DNA from 3 places in the Sporacetigenium sp. TC11 genome. Region 2 is predicted to be linked to each of the others. Evidence: riboswitches for the same ligand, from Rfam matches in the RefSeq annotation. Region 2 holds a riboswitch; each other region holds the start of a gene.
What was found. Region 2 has a riboswitch for S-adenosylmethionine ahead of ACUSRV_RS00930 (homocysteine S-methyltransferase family protein). Riboswitches for the same ligand answer to the same signal wherever they lie in the genome.

Region 1: another riboswitch for S-adenosylmethionine. It lies ahead of ACUSRV_RS13860 (methionine ABC transporter ATP-binding protein); the one in region 2 lies ahead of ACUSRV_RS00930 (homocysteine S-methyltransferase family protein).
Region 3: another riboswitch for S-adenosylmethionine. It lies ahead of metK (methionine adenosyltransferase); the one in region 2 lies ahead of ACUSRV_RS00930 (homocysteine S-methyltransferase family protein).

What each region holds. Positions count from the first base shown of each region.
Region 1 is NZ_JBYVNY010000011.1:13,187-16,472, reverse strand. Features, by position in the region: gene ACUSRV_RS13870 (MetQ/NlpA family ABC transporter substrate-binding protein) at 1-540, opposite strand, end outside; gene ACUSRV_RS13865 (methionine ABC transporter permease) at 561-1,214, opposite strand; gene ACUSRV_RS13860 (methionine ABC transporter ATP-binding protein) at 1,207-1,965, opposite strand; SAM riboswitch class I at 2,043-2,147, opposite strand; gene ACUSRV_RS13855 (patatin-like phospholipase family protein) at 2,357-3,286, shown strand, end outside.
Region 2 is NZ_JBYVNY010000001.1:194,092-197,377, reverse strand. Features, by position in the region: gene ACUSRV_RS00940 (DUF434 domain-containing protein) at 1-557, opposite strand, end outside; gene ACUSRV_RS00935 (D-cysteine desulfhydrase family protein) at 692-1,681, shown strand; SAM riboswitch class I at 1,777-1,888, shown strand; gene ACUSRV_RS00930 (homocysteine S-methyltransferase family protein) at 1,979-3,286, shown strand, end outside.
Region 3 is NZ_JBYVNY010000010.1:82,952-86,237, forward strand. Features, by position in the region: gene recD2 (SF1B family DNA helicase RecD2) at 1-361, opposite strand, end outside; gene metK (methionine adenosyltransferase) at 481-1,674, opposite strand; SAM riboswitch class I at 1,836-1,938, opposite strand; gene ACUSRV_RS13620 (COG2426 family protein) at 2,041-2,478, opposite strand; gene yyaC (spore protease YyaC) at 2,638-3,147, shown strand; gene fabZ (3-hydroxyacyl-ACP dehydratase FabZ) at 3,214-3,286, opposite strand, start outside.

The sequences.
Region 1 (3,286 bases), on a different contig from region 2:
CATAGGTTTAAATGTGAAATTCTTTTTATTTTCAACGATATCTTTTTCTGTAGCTTCAAGGCCTGCATCAGCTTTTAACTTTATAAGCCCTTTATCTTGTAATAATAAAAGAGCTCTTCCACCGTTAGTTGGATCATTTGGTATAGCTATAACAGCATTATCTTTTAATGCATCAACAGATTTAACACTATTAGAATAAAGACCTATAGGTTCAACGTGTATACTTCCAGCTGAAGATAAGTCTATATTGTTTTCTTTTTCAAAACTCTCCATGTAAGGAACGTGTTGGAAGAAGTTGGCATCTATTTCTCCATCATTTAGAGCAGTATTAGGTGTTATGTAGTCAGTAAACTCAACTACTTCAAGTGTAATACCTTCTTTTTCTAAATCATCCTTAACTATCTCAAGTATTTCAGAATGTGGAACTGGCGTTGCCCCTACTTTTAAAACATTGTCTTCTTTTGTTGAAGTACATCCTATTAATCCTAAAGAAACCACACAAACTGTTAACCCTACTGATAATAATTTTTTTAATCTCATTTTTAATTCCCTCCCAATTTTTATCTGTTTTTATTTAATATTTGTACTGTTTTGTTTCCTGAATATTGAATACTTTGAACAAGTAAAACAATAACCACTACAGATGCCAACATTATATCTGTTTGGAATCTATAAAACCCATATCTTATAGCTAAATCTCCAAGACCACCTCCACCAATAGCGCCAGCCATAGCTGAATACCCTATTAAATTTATTAAAGTTATAGTTATATTAGATACTAATGAAGGCAATGCTTCAGGTATTAATATTCTAGTTACTATTTGCAGTGGAGTAGACCCCATTGCTATTGCAGCTTCAATAATTCCTTTATCTACTTCTTTTAGAGAACCTTCTATAAGTCTTGCAACAAAAGGTGCAGCTGCAATTGATAAAGGAACTATACTTGCTGTTGTTCCTATAGTAGTTCCAACTACAAGTCTAGATAGAGGAAACACTAATATCATAAGTATTATAAATGGAATAGATCTACTTATATTAACTATATAGTCAAGAACTCTATATACAATTTTATTTTCTATAAGTCCGTTTTCTTCAGTTAATATAAGTAAAACTCCCATAGGAAAACCAATTATTAAAGATGCCAAGGTAGATACCAAAACCATGTATATTGTTTGTATAATCGAAGGGGTAAGTAACTCAAATAGATTATGCATAACATGCTACCTCCAAATCTAGCTCATTATCGGTATTATCATCAGACCAAAGTCTGTTATTGCTTAGAATTATATCAACTGGACCCACATCTAATATAGAACCTTTTTCTATTACGGCAACTTTATCACATATTTGATTTACAACTTCCATTTGATGAGTTATTAAAACAACTGTGAGATTTAATTTTTGTTTAAGATCCTTAAGTAAATACAATATAGACTTAGTTGTTTTAGGGTCAAGGGCTGAAGTAGCTTCATCACATAAAAGTATTTTTGGATTATTGGCTAAAGCTCTAGCAATTGCAACTCTTTGCTTTTGGCCACCGCTTAATTGTGATGGATAAGCGTATATTTTATCACTTAAATCAACTAATTGAAGTAATTCGTGTACTCTTTTTTCAATGTAATCTTTTTTATAACCACAAATCCTAAGGGGATAAGCAATATTTTCAAATACACTAGCTGATTTTAATAAATTAAAATGTTGAAATATCATTCCTATTTCTTTTCTGGATTTTCTTAACTCTTTATTGTTGTATTTAATAATATTTTCTCCTTCTATGAGTATATTTCCGCTAGTTGGTTCTTCAAGTCGATTAATAGTTCTTATAAGAGTAGACTTACCAGCTCCGCTAAGCCCTATTATTCCGAATATTTCTCCCTTATCTATTTTTAGATTAATATTTTTTAGCGCATGAACCTTAGTTTTATTACCTTCATAAACTTTACTTAGATCTACAATTTCAATCAATTTTACCACTCCTTTTGTTTTAAAAATTAAAAAACCTCTTTCAGCATACGCCGAAAGAGGTAAAAGTTTTTTCAGGAACCTTATCTTTCGGTAAATATACCGCTGGAATTAGCACCACACGTTTGTTAAACGCAGGTTGCCGGGCGTCATAGGGCCAGTCCCTCTGCCACTCTTGATAAGAATGATATTTAATTTTATGTTTTGTTGTTTTCTATATTTGTATTATATGCATCTAGAAATTAAATGTCAACAAAATTTTGAAAAAAATTAATTATAATTAAATTCAAATTATAATTATTAAGTTATTTGTTATTTTTAATATATTATAGATTTTGAGATTTTATGAAGACTTTTTGTAAATAATATAAATAAAAATTAAAAGGGGATATATATGAAAATAGGATTAGCATTGGCAGGTGGAGGAGCAAAAGGGGCATTCCATATAGGAGTATGGAGGGCTTTATACGATTTAGGATTAGACAAAAAAATATGCGCAGTATCTGGAACATCAATAGGGGCAATAACAGCAGCTTTTTTTGTAGATGGAAATCTTCATAGAACAAAAGAAGTTTGGAAATCTATATCCTTTGAACATATAGGATATGTAGATATAATAAAGATCCTAAATAAAAAAATGGTACCCAAAAGAGAAAACACTATAAAATTCATAAGAGAAAATATAAATTTACTCAACATATCAAAATCAGACATAGATTTTTTTGTAGGTTGTACAGATGTAGAACATAACAAAGCAAAGTATTTTAAAATAAATAAAAGCAACCGAAGCCCAGAAAATATAATAGACATATTATTAGCTTCTTCTGCTATACCTGAGGTTTTTGAAGAGGTAGTAATAGATTGCAAAAAATATTGCGATGGATATAAAACTGATAATCTAACTCTAAAACCCCTTTGTGAAATAGGGTGTGATTTAATAATATCTGTAAGTCTAAATAATGAACCTACAAAAGGTGAGGCAAGATACATAAAAAACTTAAAAAGTAAATATCCAAATGTACAAATAATAACTTTAAGGCCAAAACACAATTTAGATGGAGAAAATAAAATAAACCTTCCTATACCAATATCTATACCATGTGTCCCTGGAGAATACGACTTTACATCAAATGGGGCTATATGGAGACTAAATCACGGATATGTAGATACAATAAGAGAATTAAAGGATTATCTTCCGAGCTTAATAAAAGATGAAAATAAAACTAAGATAACTATTAATTTGCCTATAATCAATACAAAAAACAAAGTAGAAATTATGGTCGGAGATTATATGAAATTTGGAAGATACAATTATGAAGATATA
Region 2 (3,286 bases):
ACCTCAACAGGTATACCCCAATCATAAGAGTGTTCTAAAATTTTACTTTTTAATCTTCCTGAGTTTGAAACAGGTGAATCAAGAAAAAATTTAGCTTCAGGAACATAAAGTTCTTTAAATGTTTTTCCAATAAGTTTTAGAGCTTCATCAGTTTTATCTATAATTCTATATGTTCCTCTCAAACCTGCCAAATCTCTTAAAACTCCATCAGTTCCGAGTATAAGTAAGCTTTTTGAAAGCGCTACTTCAAGAGTTATTATAAGGTTAAAACCATCTATATATAAACATCCATCTTTACAAGCCTCAAAGGAAAGCATGTTTGATTTTCTTTCTTCACACTGAATGGTAGAAGAAGTTGCCCTTTTTAATGCAGTTCTTTGTCTTGCAGTAAGTTGATAATGTCCCCCAACTAAATCTACTATTGAACTCATTTTGTAGCCTCTATCTAATAACCATCCAACCTCTTGTTGTGCAATCTTGAGTTTTGAAATAGAATCGTCGGAAAACCATTTATAATCCTCTGCATCAAAGCCTCTTCTCGTTGTTTTTTGTGACAAGATCATTTCTCCTTCCATTTTCTAATTATCTTTATTTTTCCGCTTGATAGCAAGTACATACAACCTTTATGTGATTTTTTTAGAAATTTTATAATATAATTGTAAAGGAAATTATTTATATAGGGGGGATAAATATGGCGAATATACCTAATTATATTGCACTTGCAAACCTACCAACAAAAATTGAAAAGCTAGAAAGGTTATCAAAAGAGTTAGGTGGCCCTAATATTTATATAAAAAGAGATGATCAAACTGGGAATGAGATTTCTGGAAATAAAGTTAGAAAATTAGAATTTGTAGTCAAAGAAGCACTAGATCAAGGCTGTAATTTACTAATTACTTGTGGGGGAATTCAATCTAACCATGCTAGAGCAACAGCGGCTGTAGCAGCAAAGTTAGGGATATCATCCTATTTAGTCTTAAGGGGAAGTAAAGATGATGAAGTTGAAGGAAACTATTTTTTAGATAAATTACTAGGAGCTCATATAAAATTAATAACACCTGATGATTATAAAAACAAAAGAACTGAAATAATGGAAGAAATTAAAAATTCAATGACAAAAGAAGGATATAAACCTTATATAATTCCAGAGGGAGCTTCAAATGGACTAGGAACTTTTGGATATTATAAGGCTATGAATGAAATATGCAAACAGGAAAAAGAACTTGGAGTAAAATTTGATACAATAGTTGTGTCGATTGGCTCTGGAGGCACATATAGTGGGTTGTTCCTAGCTAATAAAACTCTAAAAAGAAATACAGAAATAGTTGGAATTAATATATGTGATAACTCAGAACATTTTAAAGATATAATATACGATATTTTAAATGAAAGTATTGATTATACTGAGGAAAAAATAAAATTCTCAAGAGATGAAATTAATATATTAGATGGATATGTAGGAAATGGATATGCTTTGAGTAGACCTGTAGAGCTGGAATTTATATATGAATTTTCAAGAAAACAAGGTATTATACTTGATCCAGTGTATACAGGAAAAGCAATGTATGGTCTAGTAGAAGAAATAAAAAAAGGAAAATTTAAAGGATCAAAAAATATTTTATTTATTCATACTGGTGGATTATATGGGTTGTTTCCTAAAAAAGACTTATTCATATTTTAATTAAAATATGAATTTAAAAAATTTATAATCATATTATTGACAATAAATTAATATTAATATATTATAAATCTATCGCAAAATTTAATATTAAAAACTTCTTATTTAGAGAGACGGAGGGAATGGCCCTATGAAGTCTCGGCAACCATCAAACAATCTGTTTGAAAAGGTGCCAATTCCAGCAGAACAATTTGTTCTGAAAGATGAGAAGAAGACTGCAGTCGTATTATGCGTATAATTTTAAGGTCTTCTCTATTCATCTAGAGAAGGCCTTTTTTAGTTTAAAAAAGGGGTGATAAAATGGGGAAGAAGATATTGGAAAGGGTTTTGGTATTTGATGGGGCAATGGGTACAATGCTTCAAGAAAGAGGATTAAAGCCAGGAGATTGTCCTGAATTTATGAATATATCCAGTCCAGGAAAAGTAGGAGAAATACATAAGGCTTACCTAGAAGCAGGTGCAGATGTAATTACTACTAATACTTTTGGGGGAAATAGAATAAAGCTAGAGGAATATGGATTAGAAGAAAAGGTAGAGGAAATAAATAAAAAAGGGGTAGAAATTGCAAGAGAGTTAGCAATAGAAAAAAATGGATATGTCGCTGCATCAGTAGGACCAACAGGCCAGTTTATGAAACCTCTAGGAGATAAATCTTTTGAAGAATTGCATACAATATTCAAAGAACAAATTAGTTCATTAGCTAAAGGAAAACCAGACTTCATTATTCTTGAGACATTTAGCGATTTAGGAGAAATTCGTGCAGCGCTTTTAGCGGCAAAAGATGTTTGTAATATTCCTGTTATTTGTTGCCTTACCTACGATGGGATAAGAACTTTAACAGGTGTAAGTCCTTCAAGTGCAGCAGTTATATTAGAAAGCTTAGGTGCATCAGCTGTTGGAGCAAACTGTTCAGGAGGACCAAGAGAATTATTTTCAGTAGTAAAAGAATTGTCTGAAAACACAACATTACCTGTTTTAGTCCAGCCAAATGCAGGACTACCAAAACTAGAAGGTGGGTGTGTATCTTATCCACTTGATGATAAAGATTTTATAAATGCTATTGAGCCATATTTTGATTTAGGAATAACATTGTTTGGCTCTTGTTGTGGTAGTACTCCAAAACATACAAATGCATTAAAAAACACATTAACACATTATGATATACCGAAGAGAAATATAAAAGTAACAAGTACCTTAGCAAGTAGGGAAAAAGTAGTAAAGGTAGGAGGCAATTATATTCCAAAAATAATAGGAGAGAGAATTAATCCTACAGCAAGAAAAAAGTTAGCACAAAGCTTAAGAGATAATGATTTTGGAATTTTACAAAAGGAAGCTTATGAACAAATAAATAGTGGATCTCATTTATTAGATATAAATATAGGGACACATGGAATTGATGAAAAAATTACTATGGAAAAGGTAATTCATCTTCTTCAACAAAATGTTGATGTACCACTTGTAATTGATACTACAGACCCAATTGTTTTGGAAGTAGCACTTAAAAATTATCATGGAAAGGCATTAGTCAATTCTGTAAATGGAGAAAAAAAAAGTTTAGAGACTATATTACCTTTGGTAAAAAGATATGGAGCAGGGGTAATTGGTCTT
Region 3 (3,286 bases), on a different contig from region 2:
CTTCTTGTAATCTTTCTGGGGTATTTTGTATTATTTCTATAGTATGTATTCCGAACTTTTCTATTATTTTTTTTGCCATTTTATCCCCTATACCTTTTATCATGCCAGATGTTAAATAAGCATATATCCCATCTACTGAAGATGGAGTAATTGGAATAAAATTATCTACTTCAAATTGTAATCCATATAACTTATGACTTGTCCATTTTCCTTCTATTTCTATACTTTCACCTATTGTTAACGTCGGCATACAACCTACTATTGTAACTTCATCGTTTTCATTTGTTAAGTTTGCTATTGTATATCCATTTTCTTCGTTCTTAAATATTATATCACTTATAGTTCCCTGCAATTTTTCCATACCGATTCTCCTACCATTTTAGTGATACGGTTATAATTTACATAATTTGTAACTATTATACAGGTATATTAACATAAAATAAAGCCCTGTATAATATACAGGGCTTTAAATAATTTATATTATTCACCTAAAGCTTCTTTTCTTAATATATCCGCTTTATCTGTTCTTTCCCATGTTAAATCTACATCAGTTCTACCAAAGTGTCCATAAGCTGCAATTTTTCTATAGATAGGTCTTTTTAAATCTAAGTCTCTTATTATTGCACCTGGTCTTAAGTCAAAATGCTTTTTAACTAATTCTACTAATTTTTCTTCGCTAACTTTTCCAGTTCCAAAAGTTTCAACTAGTATAGATAAAGGTTGTGCAACACCTATAGCATAAGCTAATTCTATTTCACACTTATCAGCAAGGCCAGAAGCTACTATGTTTTTAGCAACATATCTTGCAGCATAAGCAGCAGATCTATCAACCTTTGTTGCATCTTTTCCTGAGAATGCTCCACCGCCGTGTCTAGCATATCCACCGTAAGTATCTACTATTATCTTTCTTCCTGTTAATCCAGTATCTCCTTGTGGCCCACCTATAACGAATCTTCCTGTTGGGTTTATATATACTTTAGTTTCAGAATCCATTAAGTTATTTGGTACTACTTTACTTATTACGTGATCTCTTAAATCTCTTTCTATTGTTTTATTATCTACTTCTGGACTATGTTGAGTAGATATTAAAACAGTGTGTACTCTAACTGGCTTGCCATCTTCATATTCAACAGTAACTTGAGTTTTACCATCTGGTCTTAGATAATCTAACATTCCATTTTTTCTAACTTCTGTTAGTCTTCTAGCAAGTTTGTGAGCTAAAGATATTGGTAGAGGCATTAATTCTTCTGTTTCATTACATGCAAAACCAAACATTATACCTTGGTCCCCTGCTCCTACATTTTCTAGCTCTTCATCTGTATCTTCGCCTTTTTTGCTTTCTAGAGCTTCGTCTACACCCATAGCTATATCCGAAGATTGCTCATCTATAGAAGTTATCACAGCACAAGTGTCAGCGTCAAATCCATATTTAGCTCTTGTATATCCTATGTCTTCTATTGTACTTCTTACTAATTTTGGTATATCAACATATGCTGAAGTAGATATTTCTCCTGCTACTAATACAAGTCCTGTAGTAACTGTAGTCTCACATGCAACTCTGGCTTGAGGATCTTTCGCTAATAATGCGTCTAATATAGAATCTGATATCTGATCGCATATTTTGTCTGGATGTCCCTCTGTAACTGATTCTGATGTAAATAAGTGTCTTGCCATTTTTGTTCCTCCTCTTATGTATATAAGTTATAAATTTATACTTCTATAGTCTCTACTATATTATTGACAATTATTACGTTTTATTTCGATGCATCGTAACTTTTTTAAAACAAAAAAACCTCTTTAAACATAAAGAGGTTAATTACATAGTTAATTAACTAACCTCATCTTCCAGAATAAAATTCTGTAGGATTTAGCACCATTTCCCAATTGGGTGGTTGCTGGGCTTCATAGGGCCTATCCCTCCGCCGCTCTTAATAAGGTAATTAAGATTTCATAAGTTTTTAGTACAGAATTTATATTACTATTTTATTTATTATATGTCAACATTTTTTTTACTATTTATCAACTTTTTTGCAAAACACACTATATAATCTTTAATGATATTGCTGATACAATTATACCTGAGAGCATATTCCCTATGAATATACCTAGTACTGCATCTCTAATTCTCATCTTAAATATAGATGCTATTGCTGCTGCAGTCCATGCCCCAGTGGTAGGGAGTGGCACTCCTACAAACAGTATTAGGCCTATTATAGTTACATTTTTCATTTTTTTCACTCTTCTATTTATTTTATTATCTATAAAATAACCTAGCTTATACATTTTTTTGTGCCTTTTGAGCTCATGTAAAATCTGCCTAAAAGTTATAATAAGCGGTATTGATATAAGTGTGGATCCTATAACACAACATATGTACACATAAATCAAATTTAATCCCCATGATATTCCTACTGGTATAGCCCCTCTAAGCTCTATGATAGGGACAGATGACATTATCATAAGCAATATATATTTCAAATTTTATCCCCTCCCTAACTACATCTTCTTAAATAGTTTTTCTATTAATTAAATTATATGATTAGTTATACTAGGAATTGCTTAAAAATTGCTAACTAGAATGGGTATAGGTCTTTTTTTATATATAATTTCATATATTTTAGGTAAGGAGGTGTATCGATGTATCTAGTTAAAACGAATTATAAAGAAGAGAATGTCATACAAAATCTTAGTGAAGTTTTAAAAAATATAATAAAAGAAAATACCATAATCGTTTGTATAGGAACTGATAGAGCCATAGGAGATGCTTTAGGTCCTTTGGTTGGAACTATGTTAAAAAATAGTGATTTTAAATATCCTGTATATGGAACATTAGATAAACCTATACATGCGTTAAATATATTTGAATCTTTAGAGCATATAAAAAATAAGCATCCAAAGGGAAATTTCCTAGCTATAGATGCATGCCTAGGATCAAAAGACAATATAGGGAATATTCAAATACGAGAAGGCCCTATACTTCCTGGAAAAGGTGTTGGCAAAAAACTTCCTGAAATAGGTAACTATTCTATAGTTGGTATAGTAGATAGAATAGATGAAAACAATAAGTTTTCATTTAATAATATAAGACTGAGCTTTGTAGTTGAGCTAGCTGAGATAATTGCTTTATCCACTATACTTGCAACATAGAGGTTATTACCCCCTTACTTTGAAAAAAGTCCCAATAATTATATTGGGACTTAATATTTTTAAAAATTATTTTTGTTTTTCAACTAAGGCAAACATCAATTCTCCACTGCAGACTAATTCTTCACCAACATAAGCACTA